3 regions of the Megamonas sp. Calf98-2 genome follow, and region 1 is predicted to be linked to each of the others. Evidence: riboswitches for the same ligand, from Rfam matches in the RefSeq annotation. Region 1 holds a riboswitch; each other region holds the start of a gene.

Region 1 (4,258 bases):
AGCATTAGAATTAAATTTATTATCTGTGAGCATACCGATTATGCGACCTGGATAATATTTTAAGTCTTCATCACTCGGCACACGTCCATGAAAACTAAGTAGACTAGCTTCTTGCCATGGAAGTGCTATCTTAGCAAAAGCTGTTTGCATGGAACTTAGTCCCGGAATTACTTTTATATTTTCTAAAGGAAAGTTCTTACGCAAAGCACTTAACAAAGAATAATATCCCGGATCACCAGATACCATTACTACTACATCATTATCATTTAATTCAACTTTTATAAAATCCATTACAGCACTGATATCTGCTTTTATGGCAAAAGTTTTTTGACCTTGATGAGAAAATTCATTTAATGCTCTCGTTCCTCCAACTAAAACATTTGCTTCATTTATAGCTTGCATAGCCATAGGAATGACATATTCTTTCGCTCCTGGACCAATTCCAGCCACAATTATTTTATGTTCCAACCTAATCTACCACCTATTTCTCTTGCATTATCGTCCATACCCAAAATTTCACCTTTCAAAGTAACCATCACAGTTCCTACTTTGAAAGCATTAAATACATGTTGTTCACTGCGAAGACTAGCTCTTTTAGCTAATAAATCATAAAAACCTTTTTCTACCAATCCATATCTTTCAATGATTGGCATAGCTGCTTCTGTTGTCTTCACTTTAAAAATTTCCTCTACGCCTTTTTTATCCATGCCCAAAAGAGCAGCATAAGAAGCTAATATTTCCAAGCGAGCATCAGCTATTTTACTATGTGTATAGAAAATTCCTCCAGCTACTTTTACCAATTTACCTAAATGACCAAATAAAAGCACTGATTTAATTCCTTCATCAGCAGCAAATTCCAACATATGACCGATAAAATTACTTGTCTGTACCATAGCTTTTGCTGGAAGATTTAATTTACTAGCAATATTTTCACCAATTTTTCCAGGAACAAAAATAATATCATCAAATCCATTTGCTTTAGCTACAGAAATCTGCGGTGTAAGCGAATTTTTAAAGCCTTCTTCAGACATTGGACGCACCACGCCAGTAGTGCCAATTACAGAAATACCGCCTTCTATACCCAATATAGGATTAAGCGTTTTTTTCGCTAGTTCCACTCCTTTAGGAATAGAAATCGTAATATCACAGCCATAACCTTCTGGCAATAATTCACGAACGACTTTCGTCATCATTTTTCGTGGTCCTGGATTTATTGCCGGCTCTCCTGGCGGAATAGATAAACCTGCCTCTGTAACTTTTCCAATACCTAAGCCAGCATAAAAATTGATTTTATCATCATCTTTATTTATTTTTACTTCCGTAAATACAGAAGCTCCATGTGTGATATCTGGGTCATCACCAGCATCTTTTATGACTTCTGCTCTTGCTCCAGTTGATGTAAGCTCTACATTTTTAATGGGAATATGCAATAATTCTCCACTTAGAGCATATAATTCAATCTCTTGAACGACATTTCCCTGTAAAGCAAGTATAGCAGCTTTTGTACCAGCAGCTGCACAAGAACCTGTTGTATAGCCACTTTTCATTTCTTTACGCATAAAAAAATCTCCCTTTGGGCAGGGAGATAGACTTATCCCGTATTTCTACGAAAAATTCTCCACCTGCCCATCTCTCGTGAGTCTGAAAAATATATCATCTATAAATTTCACGGTGTTTTTCCAATAGGCAAGTCTCCTGACTTAGGTTCCTCGCTGATTTTCGCCTTCCCAAAATAAATTATTTCAGTGACATAATTAAAAATAGCTCCCCTTACAGTGGCGGGACCGTACTGGCTCTTCCAGTTTCCTTATTAAGCTTACGCACCTATCTCTATTTAATTTAATATATTATATTATAGGCATTATCCATTAATACTGCAAATCAAATTATTATTTCTTCAATATCTTTTCCACTAAATTTTTATCTAAATCAGGCAAATAAATAATTTCTTTTGCCAATGTTTCATGTTTATTTATCATTTTTTCCATGAAAACCATATCATACCAACAATTTTGCTTATAACCACATTTTGTAAAATGAGCTATTTTCTTATAATTAAATTTTTCATGGAAAGCTATACTTTGCGGATTGGGATAGGTTATGCTTGCTACTAAATTAGTTATATTTTGCAATTTTAAAATCGCTTCTAATTTCGTATATAAAATTTCTCCTATTTTTCTACCTTGATATTTTTCATTAATATAAATAGAAGTTTCTACACACCAATTATAAGCTTGTCGTTCCCTAAAAGTAGAAGCATATGTATAACCTACTATTTCATCACCAATACAAGCTAAAATATAAGGAAATTTCGACATTATTTTTGTTATACGCTGTTTAAATTCGTCAATTATTGGCACTTCATATTCAAAAGTGATATTTGTATTTTTTACATAGGGAGCATAAATTTCTACTAATTTTTCTGCATCATCTATTTTGGCTAAACGAAAAATTATTTTTTCATCATTCTTCATTAAAATCTCTCCTCAATAACTAAATTTTTACTTAAAATCTATACAAATATTTATACTAAATAATTCTAGTCAAAATTTATATTGAGTCAAATAAAAATTTAATCATTATTGATATTCATTCTTGACACTATATACCACATAGGGTATACTAAAGACGCAAAGATAATACCCCTGGGGGTATGTAATTATTTTAGAAAAGAGGCGTACATATGGCTACTACTTCTAATTTATCTATTGATAATAATAATCACAAACAAAAAGCATATTCAATCAATATCCATTGTGCTAATTGTGCTGCCAAAATCGAACGAAAAATCAACGAATTATCTGATGTAGATAACGCTACTATTTCTATTTTGACTAAACAATTAACTTTAACAGCTAAAAATCCTGATGAATTATTACCTACTATTCAAAAAATAGCAGACAAAATTGAACCTGGCACTATAATCACTCAACTTGAAGAAAATGCTTCTAATTATAAAGAAAAAATCTATCTAATCGAAAATTTAGATTGTGCTAACTGTGGTGCTAAAATCGAAAAAAAATTAAATGAATTACCTGAAATCAAATCTGCTCAATTGACATTTGCTACTAAAAAATTAAAAATAGTAGCTCAAAATCCTGATGTACTTCTACCTCAAATAAATAAAATAGCTAATTCCATTGAAAATGGTGTAAAAATCATAAATGCTGATGAATCTTCTTCAAAATCTCATCAAAATACAAAAAAATTTTTTGATGAAAAAAGCATTGATATTATTGAAATTGTATTTGGTGCTATTTTATTTATCATTGGCGAATTTACCTCTCTTGTACCTGACCAATATACACTTTATCTATATATCGTAGCTTATTTAATTTTAGGTTTCCATGTACTAAAAACTGCCATCACCAATTTATTTCATGGCAATGTCTTCGATGAAAACTTTCTCATGAGTATCGCAACTTTGGGAGCATTTGCTATCAAAGAATATCCTGAAGCTGTCGGTGTTATGCTCTTTTATCGCATTGGCGAATATTTTGAAGAACGTGCTACAGAAAAAAGTCGCAGTCAAATTATGGATGCTGTTGATTTACGACCTGAAACAGTAAATCTTCTCCATAGTGATAAAATGTCTGTTATTTCTGCTCATGAAGCCAAGGTTGGCGATATTTTATTAGTTCGTGCTGGTGATAGAATTCCTGTTGATGGCATTGTCATTGAAGGAGAAAGTCGTTTGGATACATCACCTGTTACTGGCGAACCTATTCCAATAAAAATTGCCCCTAATAGCTCTATCACTTCTGGTTGTTTGAATATTTCTGGTGCTATCAAAATGAAAGTGGAAAAGCCATTATCTGAATCTATGGTTTCGCGTATTTTACAATCTGTAGAAAATGCTGCTGCTAATAAACCTAAAATAGATAAATTCATCACTCGTTTTGCTCGTATCTATACTCCAATTGTTGTTGCTGTTGCCCTTGTCACAGCTATCATTCCTTCACTGATTACAGGTGATTGGGAACATTGGATTTATACAGCTTTAACTTTTTTAGTAATTAGTTGCCCTTGTGCTTTAGTATTAAGTGTGCCACTTGCTTTCTTTTCTGGTATTGGCAGTGGTTCCAAACAGGGAATTTTATTTAAAGGTGGTCTAGCTTTAGAAGCTTTAAAAAATATAAAAACTATCGTCATGGATAAAACAGGTACACTGACTCATGGTAATTTCACAGTTAAAACTATAAATCCTGCAAATAATTACACAAAAGAAGAATTACTTTCTCTTTGTGCTAGTTGTGAA
Region 2 (4,258 bases), on a different contig from region 1:
ATTAAATAATAATAGAGATAATAAGATTTAAAATGCTTATAATAAAGTTACTGATAGGGTGAATGATAAAACCCAATATTCCAGTAAAAACAAGAGCGATTAGAATAAAAAAGCTATAACGATTAATTACAGAAGATTGATATTTATAAGCTAATCTACCTGGTAACAGAGAAGATAAGATTTTAGAACCATCAAGTGGTGGAATAGGTACTAAATTAAAAATAGCGAAATTTACATTATAAATAATGATTAATTGTAATACCATAATAAGCCAATGAGGTGCAAAACTATATTTAAAACAAAGAGCAAAAAATATTGAAGCTACAAAAGCTGTAATTAAATTAGCTAATGGTCCTGCTAAGGAAACTTGCATTTCACCTTTACGCCAATCATCAAAATTATTTAAATTAATTGGTACAGGCTTTGCCCAACCTATTTGAGCAAAAAATAACATAATCAATCCAATAGGGTCAATATGAGCTACAGGATTTAAAGTTAATCTGCCATTCATACGAGGAGTGAAATCTCCTAAATTATCAGCAACCTTAGCATGGGCATATTCATGAACAGTCAATGCAATCAACAAACCTGGGATTGCATATATCATATCTGGACCAAAACCAAACATTAAATACCTCCTAAATTTTTAAATAACAAATATAAATAAATTATTGTTTACACAATTTTTCTGCTATTAAAATAGCAACAACAGATTTAGCATCAAAGATTTCACCTTTATTAACTAAATCGACAGCTTCGCTTAGTGGCATTTCTACTAGATTTATAAATTCATCATCATCAGTATGTTGTTTACCTTTTACTAAATCTTGTGCTAAATAAATATAAATCCATTCATTAGAGAAACCAACAGTAGTAGCTAATTTATGAATTTGTGTGTATTTATTAGCAGTATAACCTGTTTCTTCAGATAATTCACGTTTAGCACAAATTAATGGATCTTCGTCCACACTATCTAATTTGCCGGCAGGAATTTCTAAAGTTACTTTGCCAATAGGATAACGATATTGGCGCACTAAAATAATATTACCATTTGGCAATACAGGAATAACAGCAGAAGCACCTTGATGTTTTATCCATTCACGAACAGCTTTATTACCATTTGGTAATTTTACATAATCACGCTTTACATGAAGTAATACCCCATCAAAAATATCTTCGGAAGAAATTTTTTCTTCAATTAAATCTTCATACATGAAAATCCCTCTCTTTATATTATAATATTGATAACAATTATAAATTTTATATTCATAATTATATCATCTATAAAAACAATAAGCTATGAGAAAAATAATATACAAAAGTCTATTGTAAAAAGAATTTTTATGGCTGTGATTTTTGAAAATTTTTATCAATCCGCCAATAGGTTAACAACTTTACAAAATCAATATATCTTATATAAAGTTTTTAGTAATAGTAAAATTAATGAAATTTATTATAAGATAATTGACAAAGACTATCACTAATGATAACATAAGTAATAAAATATAGATAGAATAGGTGTCTATATAGACTTAATAGGGAATTCGGTATAAGCCGGAGCGGTCCCGCCACTGTAAAGACGAGCAATTCCACAATTATGTCACTGAGAAAAAATTATTTTCTTGGGAAGGCGTGAATAGCTATGACTCTGAGCCAGGAGAACTGCCTATTTAATAATCACCGTTATTACCTGCGAGCGATGGGAAGGCGATTTATACAGATATAAATATTGTATAATACTGCCTAATTCTATAAGAATTAGGCTTTTTTTCTCATATTTATAATTGTATGTTTCTCTTAAAAGTCTGCTAGCAAAGGCAGACTTTTTTTGTTTGCCTTAACGGAAGAAAGGAGAGGAGCTTTTTAATCTATAATAATGAAAAAAATAAGGAGGTTGTTTTAATTTGAAACGATTAATAAATCGTTTAATTCAATTAGTAATTACATTAATTGGTGTTAGTTTTTTAACATTTTGTTTAACTTATTTATCACCTGGTGATCCAGCAGCCATGGTTTTAGAGGCTTCAGATACTATTGTTTCTCAAGAAATAATAGAGCAAACTCGTGAAGAAATGGGACTTAATGATCCATTTCTTGTACAATATGGCAATTGGCTTTTAGGTGTAGCACAAGGCGATATGGGAATTTCTTATTCAGCAAAAAAACCTGTAATAGATAAGTTAATGGAAGGTTTTGCAGGGACTGTTTTATTAGCTTTGACTACAATTATTTTAATTATAATTATTTCCATTCCTTTGGGAATTTTTTCCGCTACACATCGCAATAGAATTCCTGACTTTTTAGTGAGAATCTTTTCTTTTATTGGTGTATCTATGCCAAGTTTTTGGGTAGGATTGATTTTATTATATATTTTTGGCTTAAAATTGGGATTATTTCCTATAGCTACTGCTAGTGTAACACCAAGTGGATTAGTGTTACCAGCACTTACTTTAGCTATCTATCAATCGGCAAAATATACTAGGCAAGTGCGTACTGTGATTTTAGATGAATTACATCAAGATTATGTAATTGGTGCTAGAGCTAGAGGATTGTCTGAAAAAGCTATTTTATGGAAACATATTTTACCTAACGCCATTTTACCTTTAATAACTTTACTAGGTATGTCCATCGGTTGGTTATTAGGTGGCGTTGCTGTTATTGAAACAGTTTTTGCTTGGCCAGGTATGGGGAGAATGGCAGTGTATGCTATTACTATGCGTGATTATCCATTAATCGAAGGATTTGTTTTATGGATTTCTATTGTGTATACAGTAATTAATTTTTTAGTAGATTTATCGTATACATATCTTGATCCTAGGCTGAAAAAAGGAGATTCAAGATGATTAAATTTATAAAGAATAATAAATTATTTTCTGTATATACATTTTTGGTTTTTTTAGTAATTCTAATTGCTATATTAGCACCTATTATTGCTACACATGACCCTTATGAATCGAATATGACCAATGTATTGCAGATGCCAAGCGGTGAACATATTTTAGGTACTGATAAATTAGGCAGAGATACCTTTTCCAGGATAATTTATGGTACACAAACTTCATTATTTATGACTATTTGTTTAGTTATATTAACGTCGACTATTGGTTCTTTAGTTGGTATTTTATCAGGTTATTTTGGTGGTAAAGTAGAAATTGTATTGATGCGTTTAGCAGATATTATGTTGTCTTTCCCAGGTGTAATTTTAGCAATTGCTATTGCTGGTATTTTAGGTGGAAGTATTATAAATACAATTTTTGCTTTAGTAATAGTAAGTTGGGCAAAATATGCTCGTCTAGTTCGTAGTTTAGTCATAAAATTACGTAATAATGATTTTATCATAGCTGCTAAAGTAAATGGTACAACAACTATTAATATTTTATGGCGCCACATATTACCAAATATATTGCCAATGATTGTAATAACAGGTGCAATGGATATTGGAACTATGATGATGGAAATAGCGGGTCTATCTTTTTTAGGTTTTGGTGCTCAACCACCTACACCAGAATGGGGATTAATGCTCAATGAAGGTCGTCAATATATTCAAACTGCTCCATGGCTGATGATTTATCCAGGGTTAGCTATTTTTATAGTAGTAGCTATATTTAATCTTTGGGGAGATAGTTTACGTGATATTTTAGACCCTAGACAGGATTGATAGATTTTATTGATAAGAAAAGAGGTTGAATATGAAAAGTTTTAGAATGAAAAAATTATGGAAGGCTATTAGTTTAAGTCTATGTGGTATATTGACCGCAGGTATAATAGCTGGTTGTGGCTCTGAAAATACAGTAGATAAAACTACTTTAAAATTTGGAGTTACAAATTTTGCAGATACTTTAGAGCCAACACAAAATTATTTTGGCTGGGTTGTGATGCGTTATGCTATTGGTGAATGTTTGGCAAAATTTGATGAAAAAATGAATGTTCAGCCATGGCTTGCGGAAAGTTGGTCTATTAGTGATGACCATTTAACATGGACTTTTAAAATCCGTGATAATGTAAAATTTTCTAATGGCAATCCAGTAACAGCTGAAGCTGTAAAAAAATCTATTGAACGTGCTTTTGCTAAAAATACTCGAGCAAAAACTTTCTTTGAATACACAGAAATGAAGGCTGATGGTCAAAATTTAATAATCACAACAAGCAAACCTCAACCTAATATGCCTGGATTTTTGGCTGACCCATTATTTATTATTGTAGATGTTACAGCAGAGGAGCAAGGCAGAGATTTTGCCAAAGAAGGTCCAATTTGTAC
Region 3 (4,258 bases), on a different contig from region 1:
TACTGTTAACTTAATTAACAAAGGTGATTTTCTAATTTGTTATCCAGAAGATGCTCATCGTACAGCTATTATCTGTCAACAAAGTCAAACTATAAAAAAAGCTATCTTTAAAATTAAATTATAAGAAAAAAATAGCATGCTTAGAATAATACTTAAGCATGCTATACGCATAATAATAAAACAATATAATGATTAGTTTGGAATTTTGAGCAATGATTACTTTATGTTTGCTGAAGACATAAAGTAAAACCGATAAATAAAAAACCCCTTTTCGCTTTGAAAAGAGGTGAATAGACACATTGAGTAAATTCTAAAATTTACTGTCTAATCTCCTCCCCATCGCTCGCAGGTATGGCAATTAAAATAAATTAATTGCACACGGTGATTGTTAATCAGGCAGTTCTCCTGACTCGAGTTCATTACTATATCCAAGCCTTCCCAGTTTCCCAGTGACATAAATTTGGATAAGTTCCCTCATACAGTGGCGGGACCGTTTCAGCTTAATAATAAATTACGTACTGAATTCCCTATTAAGTCCAAATGGACACCTGATTCATTGAACTATATTCAGTTCTTTCTTAGAATATCACTATATAGAATATGTGTCAATACTCTATATAAAATAATTATCTTAAAATTATTTTATATAGAGTATTGACACATATATAAAATAAAAAGTATAATAAAGGCGACAAGTTGATAATGAAACCTTATAGGTGCATATTTATGCTTAATAGGGAAGACGGTTAAAATCCGGCACGGTCCCGCCGCTGTAAAGAGGAGCAAACTTCATGAATGTCACTGGGAAACTGGGAAGGCGAAGTGAGCAATGATACTGAGTCAGAAGAACTGCCTATAAGAAGCATCGTCGTTTGACCTGCGAGAGACGGGGAGAGATGTAGTAGAATGTATATGTTTTTTATACATGTAAATTCTAATTATAATTTTCTACCGTTTTTCATATATTGTTTATGAAAAGCGGTTTTTCTGTTTATAGAGATAATCCATGAAGATGGCTCATGATTATCTTAAGCAAGTGCCATCGATGTATCATATTAATTTGTTGTAAATTATGTTTAATTTACTGAAAAATTTAATCATTATTATGATTAGCATAAATGCTTGAATAATTTAATAAAAATGGTAAATAATATTTGGGGAATATATATTACCAATCCAGCCATCACTAAATTTAGTGATGGCTTTTTTATAAATTTTATATTTAATATCTAGGTAGGAGGAACTCGAACCATTTATTAGATATATAAGAGTATTTATTAACTATTCAATAATAGTATTAAATTATCCCCTTAAATGAAAATGCAGAAGCAGAGAAGGGAAATTATTATATATGGAACAAGATAAAACACTTGGCGAAGAAATTCGACAAGAAGAACAACAAGAACAAGATATTCCTGCTGTTACTTTTGATGAGTTTGAAATTCCTTCATATGAAGAATGGAAAGAAGCTGTAGTGGCATTATTGAAGGGAAAACCTTTTGAAAAAAGTATGTTTACTAAAACTTATGAAGGTATTACATTAAACCCTATTTATCGTATGGAAGATTTAGAAGGGTTAACTCATAATAAGACTTATCCAGGAATGGAAAGTAATTTACGTGGAGCTAATGCTAGTGGTTATATACATAAACCATGGACAATAGCTCAAGAGTGTGATGCTAAAACTCCTAGTGAAGCCAATGAAATGGTAAAATATGAATTATTAAAAGGTTCAACAGCTGCAAGTGTAGTTTTGGATACAGCAACACGTAAAGGTTATGATGTAGATACAGCTAATAAAGAAGAAATCGCAGATATTGGTGTTTCTTTATCGACTTTATCAGATGTAAATAAATTATTAGATGATGTTGATTTAGAAAAATTTGAAATTGATATCTATGCAGGTGCTTCTAATATAGCATTACTTTCTGCTGTTGCAGTGGTGTGTGAACAGAAAAAATTATCACTAAAAAAACTTCATGGTGCTATTACAGCAGATCCTATTGGAGAATTAGCTTTAGATGGAAAGCTTACACGACCTCTTGATGAATATTATGATGAAATGGCTCATAGTATTTGTTGGGCAGAAAAATTTGCACCAGAATTAAAGACTGTAGTAGTAAATACAGATGTTTATCACAATGGTGGTGCAAATGATATTCAAGAAGTAGCATATGCCATGAATGAAGCTGTAACATATATGAAATCTATGGAACGACGTGGCATTGATGTGAATACTTTTTGTCGTCATTTACGTTTTCATTTTAGTATAGGTGCAAATTTTTTTATGGAAATTGCTAAATTACGCAGTGTGAAAATGATTTGGGCTCAAATTGTTAAAAATTGTGGTGGAGATGATATAGCTCAAAAAATTAATATATATGTAAGTACATCGTCTTTTTGTCAAACAGTATATGATCCTTATGTAAATTTACTTCGTGCAGCTACACAATCATTTTCTGCTGTTGTTGGTGGTATGGATGGTATGTTTGTAAAACCATTTGACCATTGTATACGTCCTAGTGATGAATTTTCTCGTCGTATTGCACGAAATATTCAAATTATGGAGCAACATGAATTTAATTTTATTCAACCAATAGACCCTGCTGGTGGTAGTTGGTATCTTGAACCATTGACAGAAGAGTTTACTCAAAAGGCTTGGGCAAAATTTCAAGAAATTGAAGCTCATGGTGGTTTAATAAAAGCTTTAGAAAATAATACTGTGCAGATAGCTATTAATGAAGTATTACAAGCTCGTTTTAAAAATTTAGCAACAAGAAAAGATCGTGCTGTTGGTAATAATATGTATCCAAATATGACTGAAAAATTATTGGAAGTACCAGAAATTGATTTTGATAAAATTATAGCAGATAGAAAAATGGCAATTAAAGTTAATGTAAAAGTACGTGATAATGATTATGTTAAATTATTATTATCGGAAATTGGTAAACGTGATTTTAGTGAACATGGTTCATTAATAAATACAGTTAAACAGACTATTAAAGCGGGTGCCACTTTAGGTGAAATATCTACAGCACTTACAGGAGAGGCGACAGGTGAAGTTATAGAAGCTATTTTGCCACATCGCTGGACTGAAAGATATGAACAACTTCGTCATCGCACAGAAAAGTATCTAGAAAAAACAGGGGAAAATGTAAATATTTTCCTTGCTAATATGGGACCTATTCCACAGCATAAAGCACGTGCAGATTTTGTTACTTCATTTATGCAAGTAGCAGCATTTAATGTACTTACTAATAATGGTTTTCCAACAGTAGAAGAAGCTGTACAAGCAGCTATTGATTCAAATGCTGATGTAGCTATTGTTTGTTCTACAGATTCAACTTATCCAGAACTCGCACCAGCTGTTACTTCTGGTATTAAGGCTGTAAAACCTAGTATGAAAGTTTTTTTAGCAGGTGCACCAACACCAGAATTAAAAAAAGCATGCGATGAAGCGGGTATGGACGATTATATAAGTGTTCGTTCTAATTGCTATGAAACTTTACTTCGTATGCAAAAAGAAAAGGGGATGATTGAATAATGTCTAAAATACCAGATTTTACACAAATTCCTTTTCAGCAAGCAATACAGAGTGAGGTCGCTTTTGCTAAATGGAAAGAAAGTTTAAAAGCAGAAACTGGAAAATCTTTTGAGGAAAATTTTTATCGCACTATGGAGCAAATAGATGTAGCACCACTTTATGATGAAAATGTTTATAAAGATTGTAATCATTTAGATTTTGTAGCAGGTATTCCACCATTTTTGCGTGGTCCATATGCAACTATGTATGTAACAAGACCATGGACAGTACGACAATATGCAGGTTTTTCTACAGCAGAAGAATCAAATGCTTTTTATCGTAGAAATCTTGCAGCTGGGCAAAAAGGTTTATCTATTGCTTTTGACTTAGCAACACATAGAGGCTATGATTCAGACCATCCTCGTGTAGTAGGAGATGTTGGTAAAGCAGGAGTAGCAGTTGACTCTATTTTAGATATGGAAATATTATTTAAAGGCATTCCACTTGATCAGATGTCAGTATCCATGACTATGAATGGTGCAGTACTTCCTATCATGGCTTTTTATATTTTGGCTGGTGAAGAACAAGGTGTAGATAAAGCTGTTATGGCAGGTACTATTCAAAATGATATTTTAAAAGAGTTCATGGTACGTAATACTTATATTTATCCACCAGCAGCTTCAATGAGAATTATTGGTGATATTTTTGAGTATACTTCTAAATATATGCCTAAAT

What was found. A riboswitch is a leader RNA that binds a small molecule or an ion and turns the genes downstream of it on or off. The one in region 1 is predicted to bind cobalamin.
Region 2: linked by a shared signal. The riboswitch ahead of nikB (nickel ABC transporter permease) and the one ahead of cbiD (cobalt-precorrin-5B (C(1))-methyltransferase CbiD) in region 1 are both predicted to bind cobalamin.
Region 3: linked by a shared signal. The riboswitch ahead of BMX03_RS09025 (methylmalonyl-CoA mutase family protein) and the one ahead of cbiD (cobalt-precorrin-5B (C(1))-methyltransferase CbiD) in region 1 are both predicted to bind cobalamin.

Annotation. Positions count from the first base shown of each region.
Region 1 is NZ_FOCY01000021.1:8,602-12,859, forward strand. Features, by position in the region: gene cbiE (precorrin-6y C5,15-methyltransferase (decarboxylating) subunit CbiE) at 1-468, opposite strand, end outside; gene cbiD (cobalt-precorrin-5B (C(1))-methyltransferase CbiD) at 453-1,559, opposite strand; cobalamin riboswitch at 1,668-1,843, opposite strand; gene BMX03_RS07435 (GNAT family N-acetyltransferase) at 1,890-2,474, opposite strand; gene BMX03_RS07440 (heavy metal translocating P-type ATPase) at 2,684-4,258, shown strand, end outside.
Region 2 is NZ_FOCY01000032.1:16,737-20,994, reverse strand. Features, by position in the region: gene BMX03_RS09310 (site-2 protease family protein) at 2-628, opposite strand; gene BMX03_RS09305 (NUDIX domain-containing protein) at 669-1,214, opposite strand; cobalamin riboswitch at 1,500-1,685, shown strand; gene nikB (nickel ABC transporter permease) at 1,905-2,843, shown strand; gene nikC (nickel transporter permease) at 2,840-3,658, shown strand; gene BMX03_RS09290 (ABC transporter substrate-binding protein) at 3,705-4,258, shown strand, end outside.
Region 3 is NZ_FOCY01000030.1:15,495-19,752, reverse strand. Features, by position in the region: gene BMX03_RS09030 (NanQ anomerase/TabA/YiaL family protein) at 1-124, shown strand, start outside; cobalamin riboswitch at 378-567, opposite strand; cobalamin riboswitch at 698-872, shown strand; gene BMX03_RS09025 (methylmalonyl-CoA mutase family protein) at 1,352-3,544, shown strand; gene scpA (methylmalonyl-CoA mutase) at 3,544-4,258, shown strand, end outside.